3 regions of the Fusibacter fontis genome follow, and region 2 is predicted to be linked to each of the others. Evidence: predicted binding sites of a transcription regulator. Region 2 holds the regulator's gene; each other region holds the start of a gene.
What was found. Region 2 encodes HrcA, which represses chaperone genes, less so after heat shock. Its sites were predicted from a motif close to TGTTAGCACTCNNNNNNNNNGAGTGCTAACA; they were not measured.
Positions count from the first base shown of each region.

Region 1: a site for HrcA is predicted at 2,863-2,893, ahead of htpG (molecular chaperone HtpG). Genes of this name have one in related genera too.
Region 3: a site for HrcA is predicted at 7,090-7,120, ahead of ACZ41W_RS11775 (co-chaperone GroES). Genes of this name have one in related genera too.

Region 1 is NZ_AP042445.1:1,567,228-1,575,753, forward strand. Features, by position in the region: gene ACZ41W_RS07050 (GAF domain-containing protein) at 1-1,017, opposite strand, end outside; gene ACZ41W_RS07055 (DUF342 domain-containing protein) at 1,032-2,615, opposite strand; gene htpG (molecular chaperone HtpG) at 2,971-4,848, shown strand; gene ACZ41W_RS07065 (CidA/LrgA family protein) at 4,902-5,207, shown strand; gene ACZ41W_RS07070 (LrgB family protein) at 5,204-5,905, shown strand; gene ACZ41W_RS07075 (aminopeptidase) at 6,007-7,236, opposite strand; gene ACZ41W_RS07080 (MarR family winged helix-turn-helix transcriptional regulator) at 7,330-7,773, opposite strand; gene ACZ41W_RS07085 (PP2C family serine/threonine-protein phosphatase) at 8,026-8,526, opposite strand, start outside.
Region 2 is NZ_AP042445.1:777,648-786,173, reverse strand. Features, by position in the region: gene lepA (translation elongation factor 4) at 1-1,339, shown strand, start outside; gene hemW (radical SAM family heme chaperone HemW) at 1,527-2,711, shown strand; gene hrcA (heat-inducible transcriptional repressor HrcA) at 2,872-3,897, shown strand; gene grpE (nucleotide exchange factor GrpE) at 3,976-4,533, shown strand; gene dnaK (molecular chaperone DnaK) at 4,563-6,371, shown strand; gene dnaJ (molecular chaperone DnaJ) at 6,443-7,624, shown strand; gene prmA (50S ribosomal protein L11 methyltransferase) at 7,828-8,526, shown strand, end outside.
Region 3 is NZ_AP042445.1:2,629,902-2,638,427, reverse strand. Features, by position in the region: gene ACZ41W_RS11800 (ABC transporter ATP-binding protein) at 1-1,649, shown strand, start outside; TPP riboswitch at 1,666-1,765, shown strand; gene thiT (energy-coupled thiamine transporter ThiT) at 1,852-2,391, shown strand; gene ACZ41W_RS11790 (DHA2 family efflux MFS transporter permease subunit) at 2,637-4,277, shown strand; gene ACZ41W_RS11785 (TetR/AcrR family transcriptional regulator) at 4,357-4,908, shown strand; gene groL (chaperonin GroEL) at 5,035-6,654, opposite strand; gene ACZ41W_RS11775 (co-chaperone GroES) at 6,722-6,979, opposite strand; gene ACZ41W_RS11770 (EAL and HDOD domain-containing protein) at 7,237-8,457, opposite strand; gene ACZ41W_RS11765 (DNA-3-methyladenine glycosylase family protein) at 8,459-8,526, opposite strand, start outside.

The DNA.
Region 1 (8,526 bases), 790 kb from region 2:
AAGTTCCTTTTGCTCCGCAATCGTTTCGTATTGTCTCGCATTATTCAGTCCGATATACATGATAGATGCAACATCTTGAATTCTTTCAAGCGTGTTGATATCATAATGGTCACTGGTCATTGACTTTGAAATGGTTACAAACCCCTTAATATTCTCTTTTACCAAAAGCACAACGTACTCAGCATCTAAAAATTTAAACTTTTCAGGTTCTTCAAAAATACCCTCTAAAGCATCAAAATCATTCTCCACTGAAAAAATCGTCTTTTGATTGCTCTGAATGGTCATTTGCTTTAAATTAAAATCTTCATACAGGTCTCTCGGTTGAAAAATGTCATCATACTTACGAATGATGATTTTTTTCTCTGTTTCGTCATAAAGTCCGATGCTCGCCACCTGACAAGTGGTGATTTCGCGAATAACATCTGTACTTAGTTGTAAGATCGTCTTTGTATCAAGTTCCGAGAGCAATACGCGCATCGTGTGTGAAAGCGTATTGATATTAAATACGCGAATATCAATTTCTTTTCTTAAAATAGCACGTTCTAAATATCGAGACGCCTTTTCAAGCGACAAATTCATCAAGTAATTAAAATGATTAAAAAAATCCACTTCATCAGGCTGCATATCCTCAGCATCAGAAGTAATGATAAAACCATAAAGTTTGTCGTCGATAATAAGCGGCATGACCATGGATATAGACAATGTTTCTAGCTCATCTGGCTCAAAGTACCTCATTAGCTTTTCTCTACTCGTCAATAAAAAACCATTTCTTACAGCGAAATCATCATGCGCACTTTTTTTATTCATTCTAGGGAGTTCGATATCATAACGATTTGAAAATCTCGGTTCATAATACAAGCTATCATTTGTAAGCGTATATATTGCCGATTTTAAAGGCTGTTTAAACTCATTAAAAATGGAAAAACCATATTCAATGATCTGATCTAAATGTAAATTCTGCGAAAAAAAATCAATGCTACTAATCAACGCATGGTATTTTTCATGATTCTCAGTCATTGTTCCCCCCTGTGTTAATCAACTGTAAATATTTCGTTATCTTTAATATAAAAAGAGCAACGCATACACTCAGCTACTTGTTTTTGTAAAGATTTCAGTTTCATCATGGTCTTTGGATAAACCGCTTGATGTATCTGGATCTCTCCTTCACCACGCGTTCTCAATATATCTTCAAACTTCTCTAGTTGGCTCGACATATTGGCAAGTTCGTCTAATAAGCTTTGATTGTTTTGCAAAAGTGCGTAATACGTATTCTTCGCACGCTCGTCTAATTTATCAATATTTTGCTCAAATATTTCTAATTTTCGTCGCATACGATTGATATTGAGCACCAAATCACTCATCTTTATCTGCATGGTGTCGAGCTCTGCTTTTACATTTCCACGTATAAATCCTTCTACATTTACCTTTGTTTGGCGTTCTTGAATATTTCCAATCGCCGCAGATACAATTTTATGTTTTGCATTTATTTCGCCACCGACGATTTTTCCTTTTTTAGGATCTAAATAAATCTTATCGGCCTGTAAATAACTATCAAATGCATATTTTGAAATGTTGATTGAGTTCCCCGCAATCATACGACATTCATTGGCAAATTTCACAAAGATATCTTTTTTTGCAATGATGACTGCTTCATTTTTACCATTCACGCCACCGCTTACATAGATAGATCCATTAGTTGATTCGATTTTTTCTGCTGCTCCTATGCCATCTTTTCCCTTAATCTCAATATCACCAGTTGCCTTAACAGAGAACTTATCTAGTACCGTTCCATTGATGGTGATATTGCCATCAAAATCAATATTTCCCGTTGAAAAATCCACATCTCCATAGATAATAATGTGATTTTCAACTCTTATTTTTCCATTTGCAAAATTGACTGCGCCATTATTTTTTGCAATCAAAACGAACTTATCTCCTCTTTGAACTTCATCTACCGTATTGCGATCGTATTTGAGCATCGCTTCTCGGCCAAACTTTGCTGGAATCTTAGCGCCTTTTACGGTCAACCCATCTACGCCTGCTGTTGGAAGTGTCTTTTCACCTAACCAGTCACCCATTTTAACATTATCAATTAAGTTGAGTTCATAATGATCCGACTTACCTGTTTCATCTATTTTTGCTTCTCGCTTTGACAATTCGTAGTAAGTACAAACACCATCTTCTCCTGCGATGGGTTCAATGCCTCTTGCAATAACAATTTTTTTATTAGATACCAACTCATTTTTCAACACTTCTGTTAGTATTCCTGTATTAACCCCTTGTTCTTTCAACAATTGGATTATTTCTGTTTGAATAATCACAAGATCGGCATCGATCTCTTCTTGTGGCACATTTATTTTAATATAGACCGTCATATCATCTGATGCTATTTCAAGTTCATACTTAAGTTTAAGCGTGCCAACTTCGTAGTTCTTGCCATCCGCTAACTTAAACGCATTTTGTAAGACTGCAAACTGACTGACTTTTATTTGCGGAAAATTTTTGAGTACACTGTTAAAATCAAAAACAGTTACACCTGGAGAGGTCACTCTTACATAAATTACTTGATTTTCTTCAAATAATGAAAAACTGGAATTTTCAAATAGACAGTTCATCGCTTGCTCCTTTTACTTTTTATCACAAAACACTTGCCTTTAAATAATCATATTTCAAAACTACTTCAGTTCACAAAATCGCTAGGACATAAGTCCCCACTTTGTTAAAAAGTAATTATGTATATCATAGCACAGTTGATATCTGGATTCTACATTTTGTACAAAATTAGTTGAATATTCATAAAATAAGTGTCATTTCGATGATTTCAACGGACAGAATTTTTTATACAACCGGTTTCATTTGTGCTGTTAGCACTCTGCTCTATCGAGTGCTAATTCCATCTTGACTTTTTAATCCTCTAGCGTTAATATGAATAGTGAGATTTATAAATTTTCAAAAGGAGTGATTTATTATATGTCATTAGAAAAAGGAAGTTTGTCTATTCATAGTGAGAACATCTTTCCCATTATAAAAAAATGGCTCTATTCAGACCATGATATTTTTGTTCGCGAAATAATTTCAAATGCGAGCGATGCCATTACAAAACTTAAGCAACTCAGTTCAATGGGTGAACTTCACTTAGAAGAACATGCAAAATTCAAAATTGAAGTTACACTCGATGAAGCCATGAAGACGTTGACGTTCTCAGACAACGGAATCGGTATGACTGATGAAGAGATCAAAAAATACATCAATCAAATTGCCTTCTCTGGCGCTGAAGATTTCTTGAATAAATACAAAGATAAATCCGACAAAGATCAAATTATCGGACACTTTGGACTAGGTTTTTATTCGGCATTTATGGTGGCTGAAAAAGTAGAAATTCATACGCTTTCTTACCAAGATGGCGCCCAATCTGCGCGATGGAGATGCGATGGCGGTACTGAGTTTGAACTAGAGACAGGCGTTAAAAACACGAGAGGAACAGATATTACACTTTACATCAGCGATGATGGAAAGGAATTTTTAAACGAGTACACGTTGAGACAAACGATTCAAAAATATTGTTCGTTTATGCCGTATGAAATTTACTTAACGGTAATTGGCAAAGAACCAAGTAAGGATGCAGATGGCAACATCATCATTGATGAGCCAAAACCACTCAATACGACATTACCGCTTTATGCAAAATCACCTTCTGAGTGTACAGATGAAGAGTACCGCGAATTCTATCGCACGACGTTTAACGATTACAAAGAACCTCTTTTCTGGATTCATTTGAACATGGACTATCCATTTAACTTAAAAGGGATTTTGTATTTCCCAAAACTGAATACTGAATTTGATACAATTGAAGGTCAAATTAAACTCTATAACTCACAAGTATTTATTGCAGATAACATTAAGGAAGTGATTCCAGAGTTTCTATTGCTTCTTAAAGGCGTGATTGATTGTCCAGACTTACCGCTCAACGTTTCTAGAAGTTTCTTACAAAACGACGGTTTTGTGCGCAAAATTTCAAATTACATCAGCAAAAAAGTTGCAGATAAATTAACAGGGACATTCAAGACAGAACGCGAAGCATTTGAAGGGTATTGGGATGACATCAATCCATTTATTAAATTTGGTGGTTTGAAAGATGAAAAATTCTTTGAAAGTGTGGCTTCTATCTATCTATACAAGACAATCGACGGCTCATATGTCACTATAAACGAATATCTCGAACAAGTGAAAGAAAAACACGAGAACAAGGTATTTTATGTATCTGACGAATTACAGCAAGCTCAATACGTTCGATTGTTCCACGATCATGGTTTAAATGCCGTCATCTTAACGCACAACATTGATGCGCCTTTTATATCACTCGTGGAATCTAAAAATGAAGGCATTTCATTCTTGAGAATCGACTCGGATCTCAACGAACACCTCATAGGTGAATCGACACAATCTGAAGAAGAAAAGAAAGAAGCATTTGAAAAACTCGATAAACTCTTCAAAGAGACGCTTCAAAATGATAAACTGCTTCTAAAACTTGAACATCTTAAAAACGATACGACTTCGTCAATGATGGTTCTTTCTGAAGAAAGTAGACGTATGCAAGATATGATGAAAATGTATGCAATGCCCGGTATGAACGCAGATATGTTCAAACCTGAGGCGACGTTAATTCTCAATACCAATCATCCACTTGTAAACCATCTGATCAACAATGAAACGATTGATGAGGAAACGAAAAAACTCATCTGCGAACATTTATATGACTTAGCAATGTTGTCACATCAACCGCTTTCTTCTGAGAATATGAGCAAATTTATCCAACGCAACAATCAGCTCATGCTCAAACTTATATGAAACTCATCCAACAGCTGGCAGTATTGCTCGGCTTTTGGCTTATAGGAGAAGGATTGAGTCAACTCATTCATTCAGTAATCGTCATCCCCGGTGCCATCATCGGGATGATTTTACTCGCTCTTTCATTGACATTTGGTTTTTTAAAAGAATCTCAAGTTGATGAAATTTGTGATTTTTTTCTGAATCATATTTCCTTCTTCTTCGTGCCTGCCAGCGTTGGCTTATTGGCGCTTACCAATATAACTGGCATGATTCTTCTGAAGCTTTTACTCATCGCCATCATTTCGACTTTTACGACGATGTGGGTATCCATGTTCGTAACGAATTGGCTCGTGAAACGCAAAGGAGGTCCATCATGAACCTCATCCAAAATTTGATCGCTAATCCGGCTTTTAGTATCATTTTAACGGTAGTTGCCTATAGCATTGGCATGTGGGTCAAACAAAAAACGCAACATGTTTTAGCCAATCCAATCCTCATTGCAACCGCACTCATCATTGCCGTTCTTTTGGTGCTTCAGATTCCATATGAAACTTACCAAAAAGGGAGTTATGGCATTCATTATTTTTTAGCGCCACTCACCGTAGCGCTTGGTATGATGCTCTATCGTCAACGACAACTCATTAAAACCTATTTTTGGAGTCTTTTCATCGGGATAAGCAGCGGGGTTCTGACTTCATTTTTGACCATAATTGCTTTGGGAAAACTCTTAAAGCTTGATTTAGATATGGTGGCTTCTTTGTTGCCAAAATCCATCACCACGCCCATGGCGATTTCTTTAGCCGAAATCATCCAAGGAAATTCCGTGATTACCATTGTCATGGTGATTGTTACAGGCATCGCAGGTGCCATGATGGCACCACTTGTAAAAAAACTCTTTAAACACCCTAGCCCAATTGCGACAGGCGTCGGAATAGGCACAGCATCTCATGCTGTGGGCACTTCAAAAGCTATTGAAATGGGAGAAACCGAAGGTGCGCTCAGTTCAACTGCAATCGCACTTTCCGGACTGATTACCGTGTTACTGGTTCCGTTACTATTTACTTTTTTTAAATAGGCGTAGAAAGCACAAAACAGCAGAGATTCCAACTATGGATCCCTGCTGTTTTTTATTGTAATAAAATGTAACTGCTAAGCTTAATCAACAGCTAATAATCATTAAAAAGCAAAATTACCGTCTTTGAAGATTTGAATTTCACGACCGTCATGAGTGGTTCCCACGATGCTTAAGTCGCTTGTTCCAACCATGAAATCTTCATGCGTCATAGAATCGTTGATGCCATTTTGGATCAATTCTTCTGGCGACATATTTTCGCCTTCTTTAACACATACAGGATATGCTTTTCCAAGCGCTAGATGACAAGAAGCATTTTCATCAAATAACGTGTTATAAAATAGAATGCCCATATTTGAAATTGGCGAATCATTTTGAACAAGTGCCACTTCGCCTAAGTATACTGAGCCTTCATCCGTCTCAAGCAAACTTTTAAGATGTTCATATCCAACTTCAGCTTGATACGATACGACCTTTCCATATTCAAAGGTTAATTCAAAACCATCGATTAAGCTACCGTTAAAATTCAGTGGCATCGAGCTTACGACGCGACCATTTACACCTGTTCGATGTGGCGCTGTAAAGACTTCTTCAGTTGGCATGTTTGCAATAAACTCATGTCCTTCTGGTGTAAAGTCAGAACCTCCAATCCAAATGTGATGATCTGGCAAATCCACCACTAGATCCGTACCAAGTTGATTGGTGTAGCGAAGAGATTTGAAGTTCATTTCGTTGAGATAGTTCATTCTCGTTTTTAATTGTGTTTTATGTGCTTCCCATGCTGCCACCGGATCTGCTTCATTGACACGAACCGCTTCGTAGATTGCATCCCATAGTTTATTCATTGCCACGTCAATCGGTTCATTTGGAAATACTTTTTTTGCCCAAGCCGGAGTTGGCACAGAAGCCACACACCACACGTTAATATTATTCATAAGACGTGTACGGTATTCTCTTACAGATGCATCAAACGCTTTTGAATAGCGCTGAATTCTCATAGGATCAACCCCTTTTAGTGCTTCAGGATCAGAGGCTGAAATTGATAAAAATGCCGCATCTTCACGAACATATGACAAGTAAAATTCTTTTTGCCACGAAGGAAACGTATCAAAAATTTCATCCGGTGCTTTTAAGTATCGAATTCTTGAAGAAACTTCGTCATTCCAACGAATTACAACATCTTTCGCACCCGCTTCAAATGCAACTTCAGAAATTTGTCTTGCAAAGTCCGCACACTCAATTGGCGCGTTAACAATCAATATTTGATCTTTTTTGATGTTGATACCTGTTTTAACTACCAGTTCAGCGTATTTTCTTAATTTATTGTCACTCATGCATTCACCTCAAAAAAAAATTAGGATTAATAATAATCCTAATTTCATCCTAACATACTTCTGTCCTTGATTCCAATTAAAAACCCGTTAAAACTAAATGAATTGCTCAAGAATCTTGTTGATTCCCATAACGTGCGCTTCAAGTGCTTCAACTTCTTCATTAGACAGTTTATCAAATCTTTCTTTTAAATACATCGCTGCATATTTTCTGTGTTTATCAACTTGTTTTTTACCATTTGCTGTTAATGACACATATACAACACGACGGTCTTTTTTCGACGGAGTTCTTTTTAAGAATCCCATCTTGATGAGTTTGTCAACTAATGGTGTCAAGTTTGAATTGATGACGTGAATTTCTCTGCTAATCTCAGACATTGTTAATTGTTTGTGATTTGAGAGCAATAACAAAATTTGTACATGTGATGGGTACAAGTCATCGAGTTTGTAAAGATCATTTTCTCTTAAAATCTTTTTGTTCAACAATGGAACGAGTACTAAAAATTCACCTAAAATACGTTCAATTACTTCTTCTCTCACTTTTTTCACTCCTTTCAAGACTTATATGGTCAAAAAGCACTATTGGTACATTTATATTGGATAACAAGTGCCAACCAATAATTTCGTCTACATACCTCATATATAATAAGATATCCTTTATTAGTTAATAATAATCAATTTTTTTCAAAAAATCACGAAAAAAACACAAAAAAACATAAAAACTTTAAAATTTAACAATTTGGACAAAAAAGCGCCCAATTTTAAGCGTTTTTACTTAACTTGAGCGCTGTTTTATGCTAAATCTATTCTTATTGGTACCCCATAAATAAATACCGTAACACCATTTTTTATCGTCACAATTTTTTCGGGAAATATTGTCTCTATACTTCCATTCATATGATATACATACCAGATATGATTCGTTCGATTTTGGATTCCCCAAACATCTGGATACTTTTTATGTTGAATCACCGTACCGACAATGTGATCTTTCAAAGATGTTAGAGGAAATACCTGACTCATGTAAAGATCTGAATTGTAAAACAACTCATACGCCCCTGAATATCCACTGATTGAGACTGCATGCATATCTTGGTCAAGGGAAAAAGTATGGGTTTCATAACAAAATCTCAGCTTTTCTCTGATGCTTACTAAAGTTTGTAACAGCTGTGTTTCTTCGAAATCTTGAAACTCAAAAGGAACCGGATCAATCAAATCATTCACGAGCTGGAGCTTCTCTTCGGAAGACAAAGTTTTTAACTCACCTTCTTGTAAGCCAAACAGTTCACCCGT
Region 2 (8,526 bases):
ACTCGCTGAAGATGCGCCTCGTATATCTGCAAAAGAAGGTTTAAACATAGAAGATGTTCTTGAAAAAATTGTAGCAGATGTTCCGCCTCCAACGGGAGACGAAGATGCGCCTTTAAAAGCTCTTATTTTCGATTCATACTATGATAGTTACAAAGGTGCAGTTGCCTATGTAAGAATCGTAGAAGGTTCTGTTAAAAAGGGTGATAAGATTCTGATGATGGCAACAGGGAAGAAATTTGACGTTGTTGAAGTGGGAATCAGTGTTCCAGGACCTTTTCCAGTTGATGAATTACGCGCAGGTGATGTTGGATACATTACTGCTAGCATAAAAAATGTGAAGGATTGTCGAGTGGGCGATACGGTAACTTCAAGTATTGTACCGACTTCTGAAGCATTACCAGGTTATAAAAAAGCGACACCTATGGTTTATTGCGGAATCTATCCTGCAGAAGGTCAAAGCTATGATGAAATTCGAGATGCACTTGAAAAATTACAACTCAACGACGCTGCTTTATCGTTTGAACCTGAAACATCTGTTGCTTTAGGGTTCGGATTTAGATGTGGTTTCTTAGGACTCCTTCATCTTGAAATCATTGAGCAGAGAATTGATCGAGAATTTGATTTGGATATTATTGCAACTGCACCAAGCGTTATTTATCGCGTGACGAAAAATGATGGTGAAGTCTTGATGATTCAGAATCCAACGAACTTGCCTCCGGTTACTGAGATTCAAATGATGGAAGAACCTATCGTAAAAGCCAATATCATCGTACCAAATGAGTATGTGGGGAACATCATGGAACTTTGCCAATCGAGAAGAGGCGATATGATTCACATGGATTATTTAGATCCAAAACGTGTAGTTTTACATTATGAACTCCCACTAAATGAGGTGATTTATGACTTCTTTGATGCACTTAAATCAAAAACACGAGGTTATGGATCGCTTGATTATGAATTCTTAGAATATCGCCAATCAGATTTAGTAAAAATGGATATATTATTAAATAAAGAATTGATCGATGCATTTTCTATGATTGTTCATAAATCCAAAGCGGAATCAAGAGGTCGTGTGATTTGCGAACGTCTAAAAGATGTTATTCCACGTCAAATGTTTGTCATTCCAATTCAAGCTGCAATTGGGTCAAAAGTAGTCGCTCGTGAAACTATTAGCGCCCTTAGAAAAGATGTACTTGCAAAATGTTATGGCGGCGATATTTCACGTAAGAAAAAATTATTAGAAAAACAAAAAGAAGGTAAGAAGAAAATGCGCCAGTTAGGTAATGTTGAAGTTCCTCAACAAGCATTTTTAACAGTCCTTAAATTCGAAGAAAATTAACAATAATGGCTGTATCAATGCGACATACCATTGTGATTCTATAGGATTCACATTGAATGCCCTTGAAACAGCCTTTTCTTTCATTTAGAATGAGGAATTGGGTTTGAGAGATTGACTCCAGAATTTTTTAGTCCAGTTGGAATTCAATTTACTTTTTCTAAATTTAAATATCATTTCAGGAGGAGCTATGATTCAACTACTTAATAGTTCAGCACACGACGAATCGAACGAAATCGGATTATATATTCACGTGCCATTTTGTGTGAGTAAATGTGATTATTGCGATTTTATATCGGTTCAAATAGGTAAGCAACAATCAAACGATTTGATCAAACGATATTTTGATGCATTAAATAATGAAGTTAAACTGTATCATCCAATATTAAAATCAAGAGAAATTAAGACGATATATTTTGGCGGCGGAACACCGAGTTCTGTTGATAGTCGATTTATTTGCGATTTCTTACTGTCGCTACGCAAACATTGTGACATTCAATCAGATGCAGAAATTACGATAGAGGTAAATCCTGGCACACTAACTGAAGAAAAACTTGACGACTACATTGCTGCAGGAATCAATCGATTCAGTATGGGATTGCAGTCAACTAATAATACAATACTAAAAGATATTGGAAGAATTCATACTGTTGAGGATTTTCTGAATACGTATCAAATGATTCGTGATAAAGGCATAGAGAATATCAGTATTGACCTCATGTTTGGACTACCTGGACAAACTGTTAAGGACATTAAAGAAACCATTCAATTGGTAAAACGCATAAACCCGCCACATGTTTCGGCGTATAGCTTGAAAATTGAAGAGGGGACACCTTTATATAAAAAATCAATCGCCAAAGACTTTGAGGCACTAGATGAAACGCTTGAAAGAAAGCTGTATCATGAAATGATCAAGGGATTACAACGAATTGGAATCTTTCAGTATGAACTTTCAAATTTTTCAAAACCTCAATTTGAATCTAGACATAATTTAATCTATTGGCAAAACAAACCCTACCTTGGTATTGGTGTATCTGCACACTCAAAATTGAACTGTGTACGGTTTGGAAATACACGTAATTTGACTGAATATCTCACTCAAATTGAATCCAAACAATTTCCAGTTGATGAAAAAGAGGTCATCGATTCACATGAAGATTTGTTTGAAACCATTATGTTGGGTCTTCGTTTAAATAAAGGCATCTCCATAGAAGCAATCGAAAAACAATACGGAATTCAATTTCGTACTTTCTTTGATGAAGCGCTAAAAAAATGCTTAACGCAGTCCTTGATACGAATCGATAACGGCACCATTCACCTGACGCCATATGGACGTGATGTTGCAAATCAGGTCTTTCTAGAATTCATGATTTAAATTGAAATCATAAATAGGCTGTTTCATTCCAGAATTTTAAAAAAATGTAAATAGAGTATTAACATTCAAATTCAAACTTGACAAACGAATGGCCTAGAAGTATATTATTAATAGAATTAGCACTCGATATTAATGAGTGCTAACAAAGAAGGTGAATCATATGATATCTGATAGACAGCTTAAGATATTGGAAGCAATTATTAGCGACTTTATTGATACAGCCCAACCAGTAGGTTCAAGAACAATCTCCAAGAAATATCCATTAGGTATCAGCTCTGCGACAATTCGCAATGAAATGGCGGATTTAGAAGAATTAGGATATCTTATGCAACCACATACATCAGCTGGTAGGGTACCTTCGGATTTAGGGTATAGACTATACGTCGATTCACTTATTCGAGACAATAGCATCCCTTCTAGGGATAAAGAAATCATTCAATCTTTATTATTGAACAAAATTATTGAAGCGAGTGATCTTGCAAAACAAGCCGTAAAATTGCTATCAGATTTTACAAAATTAGTAGCGGTGGTTTCTATTCCACGTTTTAACAAGTGTAAGCTTGCAAACTTAAAATTAATTAAAGTTTCAGATTCTCGAGTTTTATTAATTTTAGTCACAGATACTGGCATTGTTAAAAATATTCAGTTAGGTCTATCAAACACCGAACAATTTATATTAGATAAAATTTCGGATACGATGTTAGATCATTTGATGGGTGAAACTATTGAAAATATTGACGTAAGATCAATATTAAAGATTAAAGAAAAATTAAGTGCATTTGGAAACATCGTAGATTACTTAATTCCTATACTTCGAGATGCATTAAAGAGCTTAAATGGAAGTGAATATTACATGGATGGAATTTCACATTTACTATCCACATATGAGTTTTCGGAAACAGAAAAAGCAAGAGGTATATTTGATTATCTCAATAATCAGCAAGCCATTGAAACGCTTGTTGAATCCATTCCAGAAAACAAATTAACCATTAAAATTGGAAATGAAATTGGTGTCGAAATGCTAGAAGATTGTAGCATCGTCGCCTCTTCATATAAAGTAGACGGCAACAGCGCTGGACGAATTCTGATAATCGGCCCTAAACGGATGGATTATGGAACTGTTGTATCTACAGTGAATTACATTAGCAATACATTATCCGATGTATTTTCTGGCATTTACTTATAATAGTGATGCTTGTAATTGAAAGGAGCGATATTGTTGAGTGTTAAAAAAACAAATTCAGCGAAAAAAAATGAGGATAAGATGACTAAGAAAAAACACATCACAGAAGAAATCCCTTCTGAAAACGAAACAAAAGAAACTGCAGTAGGTGATGAAACTACTGAATCTTCTGCAAATCCAGAAGTGGACGCAGATCCAGTGTTATCTCTCAAACAAGAAATCGAAGCTTTAAATGATAAGTATTTGAGAATTAACGCAGAATACCAAAACTATAGAAAACGCGTTGAAAAAGAAAAAAGTGATATTTTCAAATTTGGTAACGAAAAAATTCTATCGGAGTTATTACCTGTCATGGATAACTTTGAAAGAGCTTTGGCTGTTAGTGATATTGAAAATTCAGATAGCAAAGTTTTAGATGGTATTAAGATGATTAAGAAAAATCTTGATGAATTTTTCGAAAGAAATGGCATTAAAAAAATCGAAGCAGTCAATCAACCATTTGATCCAGTTAAGCACCACGCAGTTATGACAGTGGAAGCTGAAGAGGGACAAAGTGAAGTTGTCATTGAAGTGTTTCAAGACGGTTATGTGTTAAATGACAAAGTAATCAGACCAAGTATGGTCAAAGTTGCAAATTAATTATAGGTTGAGATAAGGAGGCTATTAAAATGGCAAAAATAATTGGTATTGACTTAGGAACAACAAACTCATGTGTTTCTGTATTAGAAGGTGGAGAAGCTGTAGTAATTCCAAATGCAGAAGGTAACAGAACCACACCATCAATCGTTGCATTTACAAAAAATGGCGAAAGACTTGTTGGTGAAACGGCAAAAAGACAAGCAATTACAAATCCAGATAGAACAATTAGTTCTATTAAAAGAGAAATGGGTACAGATCACAAGGTGAAAATTGATGAGAAATCATATTCTCCTCAAGAAATTTCAGCGATGATTTTACAAAAATTAAAAGCAGATGCTGAAAGTTATTTAGGTGAAACTGTAACAGAAGCAGTTATTACAGTTCCTGCATACTTTACAGATGCTCAAAGACAAGCGACAAAAGACGCTGGTAAAATTGCTGGTTTAGAAGTAAAACGTATCATCAATGAACCAACTGCTGCATCGTTATCTTATGGATTAGACAAAACTGACAAACAACATAAAATCATGGTATTTGACCTTGGTGGTGGTACATTTGACGTATCAATTCTTGAAATTGGCGATGGTGTTTTCGAAGTATTAGCAACAAACGGAAACAACCATTTAGGTGGAGATGACTTTGATAAAATCGTTATGGATCACTTAGCAGATACATTTAAAAGCGAGCACGGCGTTGATTTAAGACAAGATAGAATGGCGCTTCAAAGATTAAAAGAAGCAGCTGAAAAAGCGAAAAAAGAACTGTCTTCAACGCAATCAACAAATGTAAATTTACCATTCATCACAGCAACAGCTGAAGGTCCACTTCATTTAAATATCGATGTAACACGTGCAAAATTTGATCAATTGACTAAATCATTAGTAGATGCAACGATGGAACCTACTAAAAAAGCATTAAAAGATGCTGGTTTAGATCCATCTGAAATCGAACAAGTCATTTTAGTTGGTGGTTCTACGCGTATCCCTGCAGTTCAAGATGCTGTTAAGAAATTTGTAGGAAAAGAACCACATAAAGGCGTTAACCCTGATGAATGTGTTGCCTTAGGTGCAGCTATTCAAGGTGGTGTGTTATCTGGAGATGTAAAAGATGTTCTTTTACTTGACGTTACACCACTTTCACTTGGTATCGAAACACTTGGTGGCGTATTTACAAAATTAATTGAAAGAAATACAACAATTCCAACTAAGAAAAGTCAAGTATTCTCGACTGCTGCTGATAATCAAACAGCTGTTGATATTCACGTATTGCAAGGTGAGCGTCAAATGGCAAACGACAATACAAGCATGGGAAGATTCCAACTTGACGGTATTCCACCAGCAAGAAGAGGCGTACCACAAGTTGAAGTGACATTTGATATCGATGCAAATGGTATTGTAAATGTAAGTGCAAAAGATTTAGGAACTGGAAAATCACAACACATTACTATCACATCTTCTACAAACCTCTCAGAAGCTGAAATTGAAAGAAAAGTAAAAGAAGCTGAATTACATGCTGAAGAAGATAAAAAACGTAAAGAATTGATCGAAGAACGCAATAAAGCAGACAACATGATCTATGAAGTTGAAAAATCAATGTCTGATTTAGGCGAACAAATTTCTGATTCTGAAAAAGAAGAAGTAAATGCAAAAATCGCAGCATTGAGAACATCTATGGCGACTGAAGATATTGAAACTATGAAAAAAGACTTTGAAGCACTTACAAATGCGTTCCAACCAATTGCTCAAAAAATCTACGCAAAAGAGCAAGCATCTGCTGGACAAACTCCAGGCAATGATCAAGAACCAGTTGACGAAGCAGATTATGAAGTGGTAGACTAAATTTTAGACTATGAGTTTTAAATGAGGGCATCTTAGGATGCCCTTCATAAATAGGAAAGGCGGTATACTACGTGAGTAACAAAGCTGATTATTATGAGTTGCTCGGCGTTGAAAGAAACGCAGATGAAAACGAACTCAAAAAAGCTTACAGAAAACTGGCAATGAAATACCATCCTGACCGAAATCCTGATAACAAAGAAGCTGAGGCTAAGTTTAAAGAAATAAATGAAGCTTACGAAGTGTTAAGTGATACTGAAAAAAGACGACTCTACGATCAATTTGGTCATGCAGGCGTCAATCAAAATTCAGGCGCTGGTGGATTTTCAGGTTTTGAAGGTTTTGGTGGTTTTGAAGATATAATCAACGAAATGTTTGGCGGTGGATTTGGCGGATTTGGTGGATCAAGAGGTCGAACTTCTGCTAGAAAAGGGAAAGATATTCGAGTGGATATCACCCTTGAGTTTGAAGAAGCAGCTTTTGGAAAAAAACAAACCATTGAATTTTTGCGGACTGAAGATTGTGACGTGTGTCATGGTGCGGGCAACGAACCCGGCACAGCTACACACAAATGTACCGCTTGTAACGGTACTGGTGAAGTGCGATATTCTCAAAGGTCTTTATTTGGCGAATCCATTAGCGTCAAACAATGTCCAACATGTAAAGGTAAAGGCGAAACCTATGATCAAGCTTGTCATCAATGTAAAGGACATGGCATCATCAAGAAACGTATCTCAAAAGAAATCGACATTCCAGCAGGCGTTTTTCATGGTGCAAACATGCAATTACGTGCAGAAGGCGATTTAGGACAAAATGGTGGACCTCGTGGCGATGTGATAGTTGTCATTCGAGTTAAACCACATAAATTCTTTAGTCGTGATGGCAATGACATTTACTACGATTTATGGATTTCCTATGCGCAAGCTGTTCTAGGTGCTGAAGTCATGGTGCCAACGTTGGATGGCAAAGCGAAGTTCACAATACCTGAAGGTACTCCAAGTGGAAAATCCTTTAAATTAAAAGGTAAAGGCGTTCCAGTACTCAATGGATATGGTCGAGGCGATCAATATGTGAAAGTAAATATTGAGATCCCTGTTAATTTGAATAAAAAGCAAAAAGAAGCCTTACAACAGTTCGATGATGAAATGAACGGTAAAAAACCATCTTCTTCGTCTCAAACACAAGAAGGATCGAAAGCTTCAAAAAAAGGCAATGATAAAAAGTTTTTTGATAAACTCAAGGATTCACTCACATAACACTCACATAAAAACAAGATATGATCATTAAAAAAGAGGTTGGGCGATGCTCAACCTTTTATTGCGTTTCAACGATAGACGACAGCATAGAACTATGATATATTATAGATTGAAACAAATTCATACTAATCTAATAGGAATAAGAAAAATAGAATCAAGTGATTCGACATTTTACAAGAAATGAATGAAAGCGAGGATATGTTATGAAATATTATGAAATTCACATAAAAACTGCTATTGAAGCAATTGACGCAGTGACGAATATTCTTTATGTAGTAGGTGCAACGGGTGTACTTGTCAACAATCCAGAAGACGAGGATTTACTCAATCAAGACGTCGGACAATGGGATTATTTTGATCCTCAAAACTGCAAATTAGATTTTGATGGTGCTCTATTAACGGGATACTTTGAAGAAATTGATCCAGACTCCGTATCATTAGAAGTAAAAGAAATGCTTGAAAATTTGAAAGATTTTAATATCCCAATTGGACTTGCTGAAATTACTTTTAACGAAGTGTTCCCAAAGGATTGGGAAAATGAATGGAAAAAATATTTTAAACCAACGCGAATTGGTCAAAATATTGTTATTAAGCCATCTTGGGAAATGTATGAAGCACTAGATACGGATATCATCATAGAAATAGATCCAGGAAATGCATTTGGATCGGGGACTCATGAGACGACTTCTATGTGTATTGAGATGATTGAAAAATACATGAATCCATCAGATACAGTTGTTGATGTAGGATGCGGAAGTGGCATACTTGCCATATCTGCCGGAAAATTAGGTTCAAACCATATCATTGCTGCTGATATTGATCCATCTGCTGTTGAAACTGCAAAAGAAAATATTCGGTTAAATGGATTATCCCATGTTACAGATGTGCGTTGTGGAAATTTA
Region 3 (8,526 bases), 1.5 Mb from region 2:
AGCTTCAGACGGCATTAAACGCCCACAATAAAAGTCAGATTGTCTTTTTAACAGCTTCGCTCGCAGGCCTTCTGATATTAAGTTTCTTTTTTTCATTTGGGCATACGTATCTGTTAAACTTCGCAAGTCAAAAGATCATCTACACCATGAGAGAAGAGCTATATAGCCACCTTCAAGATATGGATTTAAGCTTCTTTGATAAAAACCCCGTGGGCCGATTGGTAACGAGAGTTTCCAACGACATGGAAAATATCAACGAGATGTTTACCAATGTCATCGTCACTTCCATCAAAGACTTTATTCTTCTGATTGGAACAGTTGTGGTCATGGCGGTAATCGACCTAAAACTTACGTTAATCTGCTTTAGTACAATGCCACTGGTAATTTTAGCAGCTTCTATTTTTAGACGAAAAGCACGTGATGTTCAAAGAGAAGTGAAAGTCAAAATCGCCCGCATCAATGCCACTTTGGCAGAAAACATCAACGGTATGAAAATTATTCAGATTTTTAACAAGGAAAAGGGCATTTACAAGGATTTTGATGCCATTAACGAAGATTTTCTCAACAGCTCCATCGAGGAAACGCATGTATATGCCATCTTTAGACCGACGATGAACTTTGCTTATTCCATCTCACTGGCGCTACTTCTTTGGTTTGGCGGTGGTGAGGCCATCAAAGGTGCTGTTCAACTGGGCGTATTGGTTGCATTTATCACCTATACCCAACAGTTTTTTAGACCGATTATGGATTTAAGTGAAAAATTCAATATTTTACAGTCTTCCATGGCAAGTGCTGAGCGCGTTTTTTTATTGCTAGATGAAAAAAGCAGCATCGAAAACTGTCAAATGCCTTTACAGATTGAAAAAGACTTATTTAAAGGAGAGATTGAATTTAAAGACGTCTGGTTCAGTTATATGCAACATCCTGAGACCGATGAGGACTATGTGCTCAAAGGCGTGAGCTTCAAAGCCAAGGCAGGCGAATCCATCGCTCTTGTTGGTGCAACGGGTTCGGGTAAGACGACGATTATCAGTTTGCTCAATCGTTTTTACGATATTCAAAGAGGACAGATTTTACTGGACGGCATCGACATTAAAAAGATGGATATTCACCATTTAAGAGAACATATCGGCATTGTTTTACAAGATGTCTTCTTATTTTCAGGCGATATTAAGAGCAATATTCGCCTTTACGATCAATCCATCTCCATGGAGACCATCGAGGAAATTTCCAAGTACGTCAACGCACATGGATTTATCTCAAAACTTCCGAAAGGATATGATGAACCTGTGGTCGAGCGTGGAGCGACACTCTCTGCCGGACAACGACAACTCTTGTCTTTTGCAAGAGCATTGGTCTTTAACCCAGGCATCTTAATTCTCGACGAAGCAACTTCAAATATCGATACAGAGACAGAACTCTTAATACAAGATGCCATCAATAAGATCATTCAAAATCGAACGACTTTGATCGTGGCACACCGTCTCTCAACCATTCAACATGCGAATCAAATCATCGTCATGAGCAAGGGCGAAATTAAAGAGATGGGCAACCATCAAGAACTCTTGTCTAAACGCGGCATGTACTACGATTTGTACCGCTTACAGTACAGTGAAGATTTACAAGAACCACAAAATGTGGTATCATAAACACGAAACTAAAAAATGATTCACCTAGGGGTGCTTAAAAGCTGAGAGCGCGTATGCGTAACCCTTTGAACCTGAACTAGTTAGAGCTAGCGGAGGAAAGTGTGGAATAATGAAAATCAGACCACGCCTGTATTCCAGGCGTGTTTTTTATTATGCACTAAGAATCATTTAGATGCGAAATACATTTAAATGGAGGTTTACTATGGAAAGAAAGAAAGGTTTTTCTACGAAAATGCTCGTGGAAGGCGCGATGATGATCGCAATTGCAACAGTTTTAAGTTTTATCAAGTTCAAAACACCCCTTTGGCTCAATGGCGGTTCAGTTACCGCTGGCAGTATGGTGCCACTCATCATCTTTGCATATCGCTGGGGTGGCGTTCAAGGAATGTTTGTTGGAGCAGTTTACGGTCTTTTACAATTTGCCATTGAACCGTATGCAGCGCATCCACTTTCAGTGATCATTGATTACCCACTTGCCTTTGGTTTGATCGGTATGGCAGGATTTTTCATTAAGCAAAGTGCTTCTGTCTCAAAAGTGGTGACAGGCATTACCATTGGATTAACAGGCCGATTCTTAGCACATTTTCTCTCAGGTTTTATCTTCTTTGCTTCATATGCACCTGAGACGATGCATCCAGTTTGGTACTCTTTCGTATATAACGGTTCTTACATGCTCCCAGAACTGATCATCACAGCTTCTGTCTTCCTATTGATGAGAAAGACGATTGACGTTATTAAGTAAACGTTATTAAATACGTGATTTATGAAAATGAACCTCCATGAGATTGACCCGAAAGGTCGATGCTCATGGAGGTTATTTTATTGCGATTCATAATTGACAAATGTCCTCACTTCATATAAAATGAACAGTGTTCATATAAAGAAATTCTATTTTTTTAGTCCATTATGAACGTTGTTCAATTAAATCAGCATCTGGTATGTTCATCTTATTTACACAAAATCAAACATCATAGAAAGGATATTCACATGAAAAAAAATCAAACATTGGTTTTAGTTTTATTTTTACTCGGTATATTCATGGGGGCCATCGACAGCGGAATCGTCTCCCCTGCACGTGAAATTATTCAAGATGGATTTGGCGTTGCAAGCAAAACTGGCATTTGGATGATTACCATCTATACATTGGCATATGCCATTTCTATGCCTATTACGAGCAAGATGGCTGACCGAATCGGCCATAAAAAAGTCTATGTATTTGGTATTGCCGTTTTCGGTATTGGATCACTTTTATGTGGTATGACCAATTTCATAGACAGCTTTCCACTACTACTTACTGCACGCGTCATTCAAGCTGTGGGAGCAGGTGGCATCTTGCCAATCGCGACAACGGTTATTGGGCAGAGTTTTCCAGAAGAAAAACGCGGTATGGCGCTTGGTTTCGTCGGTATGATATATGGCGTTGCCACCATTATCGGGCCAACACTGGGAAGTTTCATCATCGATATCGCTGGCATGGATCACTGGGGATACATCTTTTTTATCAATGTCCCAATCTCAATCGCTATCCTCATTTTAAGCATCTTCATTCCCAACTATCAACCAAAAGAAAAAGCCCCTATTGATTTCTTAGGTGCTGTGATCTTAGGTGGGTTTATTGGAAGTCTTATGTATGCACTTACAAATCTCGATTTTTTCCATTTCACCGAAAGCATTCAATCTGCTGAAGTCTATGTGTTTTTAGCGAGTGCTGTGATTTTGTTGCCGCTCCTTGTATGGGCTGAAAAGCGTGCAAAAGACCCGATTATTAACTTAAATTACTTTAAAGATGCTCAGATGATCATCATTTTAACCATTGCATTTGTCACAGGTGTCGGTATGATGGGGATGGTTTTCGTGCCACAGTTTGCTGAAAACACGTTGAAAATTGCCCACGGTAGTGGAGGGTATCTCGTTACACTTTTAGCGGTCTTTTCTGGAATTGCCGCTCCAATCAGCGGAAAACTCCTCGACAAAAAAGGCGCTGCCTTCGTCCTCAAATTTGGATTTTTATTTAACATCGTCGGCACCCTCTTCTTATCCTTTGTTGCTTCTAAGACCATGTCGCTTTCGACAGTAGTGATCGGCCTGATGTTCATGGGATTTGGCGTTGGTTTTACCATGGGTGCACCACTCAATTATCTCATCCTTAATCGCGTTAAGAAAGAAGAAGGCGCTTCAGGACTTGCGACCATGTCCTTAGTGCGTTCAATTGGCGTGGCTATTTCACCGAACATCATGATTGGATTTATCGCCAATGCTGGAACGAACGTGTTTCCAAATATCATGGAAGCTGTCTTTCCAGGTAAAAGTCAAATGTTCAATGCTTCTGGCGGAAGCGTCAGCGCTGACATGGTTCAGTATATTCAATCAGCCGATGTGACGAACATTGCCGAGAGATTGGAAGTCTTCTTAAAATCCATCCTACCTGGAAATGTTCAAGGCATGGTGATTCCAACGATTCAAAAGTCCACTGACCTCATCACAGAAACATTTCAAACAACAATCAATTCAGGATATGGTCAGATGTTCTTAGCGACTGCGGTCGTGGCAACCGTTGGATTCGTATTGACATTTATCTTGAAAAATTCAAAACAGTCTTCTAAAAACTCGCAAAACCATGTAAACTAGAAGAGAACCATGGTAACCTATGGAAATTAAAAAAAGAGCATGAACACTCATGCTCTTTTTGAATCTTAAGGAGTTTGTGATGCCAAAAATTATTGAAGATCCTGAACAGAGAATTTTAGATGCTGCTGAGGAAATTGCCCTTAACCATAGTTTAGATGAACTGAATATCCGAAACATCGCAAATAAATGTCAAATGGCTGCAGGTACGATCTATAATTACTATCCCAACAAAGAATGCATCATTGAAAAACTCATGATTCGGCACTGGGAAGCTTTTTTTGACATTACCGATCAACTTGCCTTAGACAATCGAGATTTACTGACAAAAATAAAAGAACTCTACAAGCACTTCGATCAATATACTGCGGATTTTCACACCACTTTTTTTAGCAAACAATCCGTTACGATTAAAAATACACACTCTAGCAACACACTCAGAAATGATTATATGAAGCTACTCATATCGAAAATTGCAAAAGTCGTCGAAATGAGTTCGGATTATTCCAATAGCACAATAGATAGCAACGTTCTTGCAGAATTTATTCTGTCCAATTTTATGGCGCTCTCTATGTTCCATCTCTATCAGTACGAGACTTTTGAATTGGCTATAAAGCACATTATTGGTCGATAAAATGCTTCGTCATTCAATCATTTTATATTGCAACATTCAAAAGGGCCGTTACATCATTGTGTAACAGCCCTTTATTTTTATTCAATACAAACTCTAACTTTGATTCAGTCTAACTTTCATTCAGCCTTACATCATACCGTTCATTGAACCCATTGGCATTGCTGGTTCATCTGATTTGATATCCGCGATGCCTGCTTCAGTTGTTAAGAACATTGCTGAGATAGATGCTGCATTTTGAAGTGCTGAACGCGTTACTTTTGTTGGATCCACGATACCCGCTTCGATCATGTTCACATAAACGCCTTTAAGTGCGTCAAAACCGATGCCATAAGCTGAATTTTTCACTTTTTCAACAACTACTGAACCCTCTAAACCAGCGTTAATCGCGATTTGACGAACTGGTTCTTCAAGTGCTCTCGCTATAATTAATGCACCTGTTTTTTCATCGCCTTCAAGTGTTTCAACGAGTTCAAGTACTTTTCCAATTGCGCCGATGAGAGCTGTACCACCACCAGGAACGATCCCTTCTTCAACAGCAGCTCTTGTTGCATTTAATGCATCTTCAATTCTAAGTTTCTTCTCTTTCATTTCAACTTCAGTTGCTGCCCCTACTTGGATAAGTGCTACGCCACCTGCGATTTTTGCAAGTCTTTCTTGAAGTTTTTCTTTATCGAATTCAGACGTAGTTTCGTCGATTTGAATTTTAAGTTGACGCACGCGTTCATCGATTAGTGCTTTATCGCCCATTCCGTCGATAATCGTCGTTTTGTCTTTGTTGATCTTAACAGATTTTGCACGACCGAGCATTTCCATAGAAGCCGATTTTAAATCGTATCCTAATTCTTCTGAAATCATCACGCCACCTGTAAGAATCGCAATATCTTGAAGCATTTGTTTTCTTCTATCGCCAAATCCTGGCGCTTTCACTGCGATACATTCAAATGTACCACGGAGTTTATTCACGATTAATGTCGTAAGCGCTTCACCCTCAATGTCATCCGCAATAATCAAAAGTTTTCCGCCGCTTTGAACGATTTGCTCAAGCACTGGTAAAATTTCTTGGATGTTGTTGATTTTCTTATCTGTGATGAGGATATATGGATTGTCCATATTCGCTTCCATTTTTTCTGCGTCTGTTACCATGTAGTGAGACACGAATCCACGATCAAATTCCATCCCTTCAACCACTTCAAGTTGAGTACCAAATGTTTTAGACTCTTCAACAGTGATAACGCCGTCTTTTCCAACGCGCTCCATCGCTTCTGAGATTAAATCTCCAATTGCAGGATCTGCAGCTGAAATAGACGCAACGTCTGCGATGTCTTTTTTATTTTCAATAAGAACGCTCTCGCTTTTAATGACTTCTACAGCGGTCACAACAGCTTTTTCAATACCGCCTTTGAGAATCATTGGATTTGCGCCAGCAGCAACGTTTTTAATACCTTCTTTAATAATTGCTTGTGCCAATAATGTCGCAGTAGTCGTACCATCACCAGCGACGTCATTTGTACGTGTTGCTACTTCTTTTACAAGTTGTGCGCCCATGTTTTCAAACGCATCTTCAAGGTCGATTTCTCTTGCAATGGTCACACCATCGTTTGTAATAAGTGGTGCGCCGAATTTTTTATCTAGGATTACATTTCTGCCTTTAGGTCCAAGTGTCACTTTTACCGTATTTGCTAACTTGTCAACGCCAGCTTCTAATTTCTTTCTAACGTCTTCGCCAAACATAATATCTTTTGCCATTTTGCTTGCCTCCATTTAAAATTGAATTTTATGTGTTCTGTCTTGTGTTGAGGATACTACCTTGTGCTTATTCCATAATCGCTAAAATATCTGCTAATTCACAAATTGTCACTTCTTCGCCTTCAACTTTGATCTCTGTACCTACGTATTTTTTGAAAACAACTGTGTCGCCAACTTTGACTTCACTCACTTCACTGCTCACTGCTAACACTTCAGCGAGTTGTGGTTTTTCTTTTGCTTGTGATGGAAGTACAATCCCGCTTGCTGTTTTTTCTTCAGCTTCTAATCTTTTGATGATGACACGTTTACCAAGTGGTCTTAACATGTTACGTTCCTCCTATAAAAAATAATCTAATTGGATGCCTAATGGCTCTATTTTGCACAAAGTGTTCCTGTAAAATATCATATAACAGTCGCACTCAAAAATCAATATTTTTTTAGCACTCTTTAATCGAGAGTGCTAATAATTTATCAATCGGTTTTCAACTCAACCTGAAAATCTATTGTCTATCTCCATAGGTCTAACGTTTATCGTCTAACGTTTATCGTCTAATGTCAATCTTCATATGTCTAATATCATGCCTATAATTCTGAAAACAATTTATTGGACTCTTCAACGGAATCAATATACAATCGATTCAGTTCAACAGTTGAAATTCCTAAGCTTTCCGCTAACTGATCAATGGATTCCCAATCTGCCGTTTCAAAGTTTTTCAAAAGCACCAAAATATGATGAAAGGCATTGCGTTCACCCAGTAAAGCACCTTTTAAGTCTTCCTTTAAAGGCAGCGGATCTAACACTTCAAATATGGGTTTATCCATAATGGTGTCAATGAGAGAAAACATCCCAAGTAAAAAGGCTTCTGTTGAGCGTTCTTTCATCTGAAACTCGCCTGATAACTTTTCAGCAAAAAGCGCACGCGTCAGCGATACGCGCATCAATTCGCTTGGTTTGTCATTACTTAGGTCTCTCAGCATAATGAGTGTCACCCATTTTCGAATTTCGTTGATACCTAAAAGTGTTAAAGCATGACTGATGGATGTAATCTCGCTCACTGTATAAAATGCAGGTGAGTTAATGAGTCGTAATAATTTATATGAAAGTGAAAAATCATTTTTAACGATACCTGTGAGTTTGTTAAAGTCCGGTTCTTCTGTCATGGTCTCTTTTAAAACTTCCATGTAGCGATAGGTAGAGACATCCAGACTTTTTCCTTTACAAATGACAGGTCGTTCAAAAAAATAACCTTGAAATAATTTATAACCAAATGCAAGTCCTTGATTAAAATCCTCTAGCGTTTCCACTTTTTCTGCTAATAACACCACTTTTGAATCATTTGAAAACCGCTTGCCAATCGCTTCTCTTTCGTGCTTTCCAAGCAACATAAAATCAACTTTTATGATGTCAATATAAGGTAAAACCGCTTCAAACTTTACATCTCCAACATAGTCGTCCAAAGCCAATTTATAGCCATTTGACTTAAACTCTTTACATTTTGCCACTAAATCATCGTCCACTTCAGCGGATTCGAGAATCTCAATCACAAGTTGGTCTGGATCAAACAACGTGGGTAAGTTATCCATCAACAATTTTTTTGTGAAATTGATATACACTCTGCGTCCATCCGTCAATTTACCGATTCCAAAGTTTAAAAGTGCGTCAATGACAACGGATGTCGTGGCGAGATCACCGTCTATATTTGCATCAAAAGCATTGTATTGACTGCTTCTGTATAAGATTTCGTATGCGACAACTTGCTTTTTTGTATTAAAAATCGGTTGTCTTCCTAGATAAACTTCCATCTTACACTCCTTGCGATTTATTAGTCTTTAAATCGGTCTTTAAATGTGTCTTTGCTTGCGCATCCAACC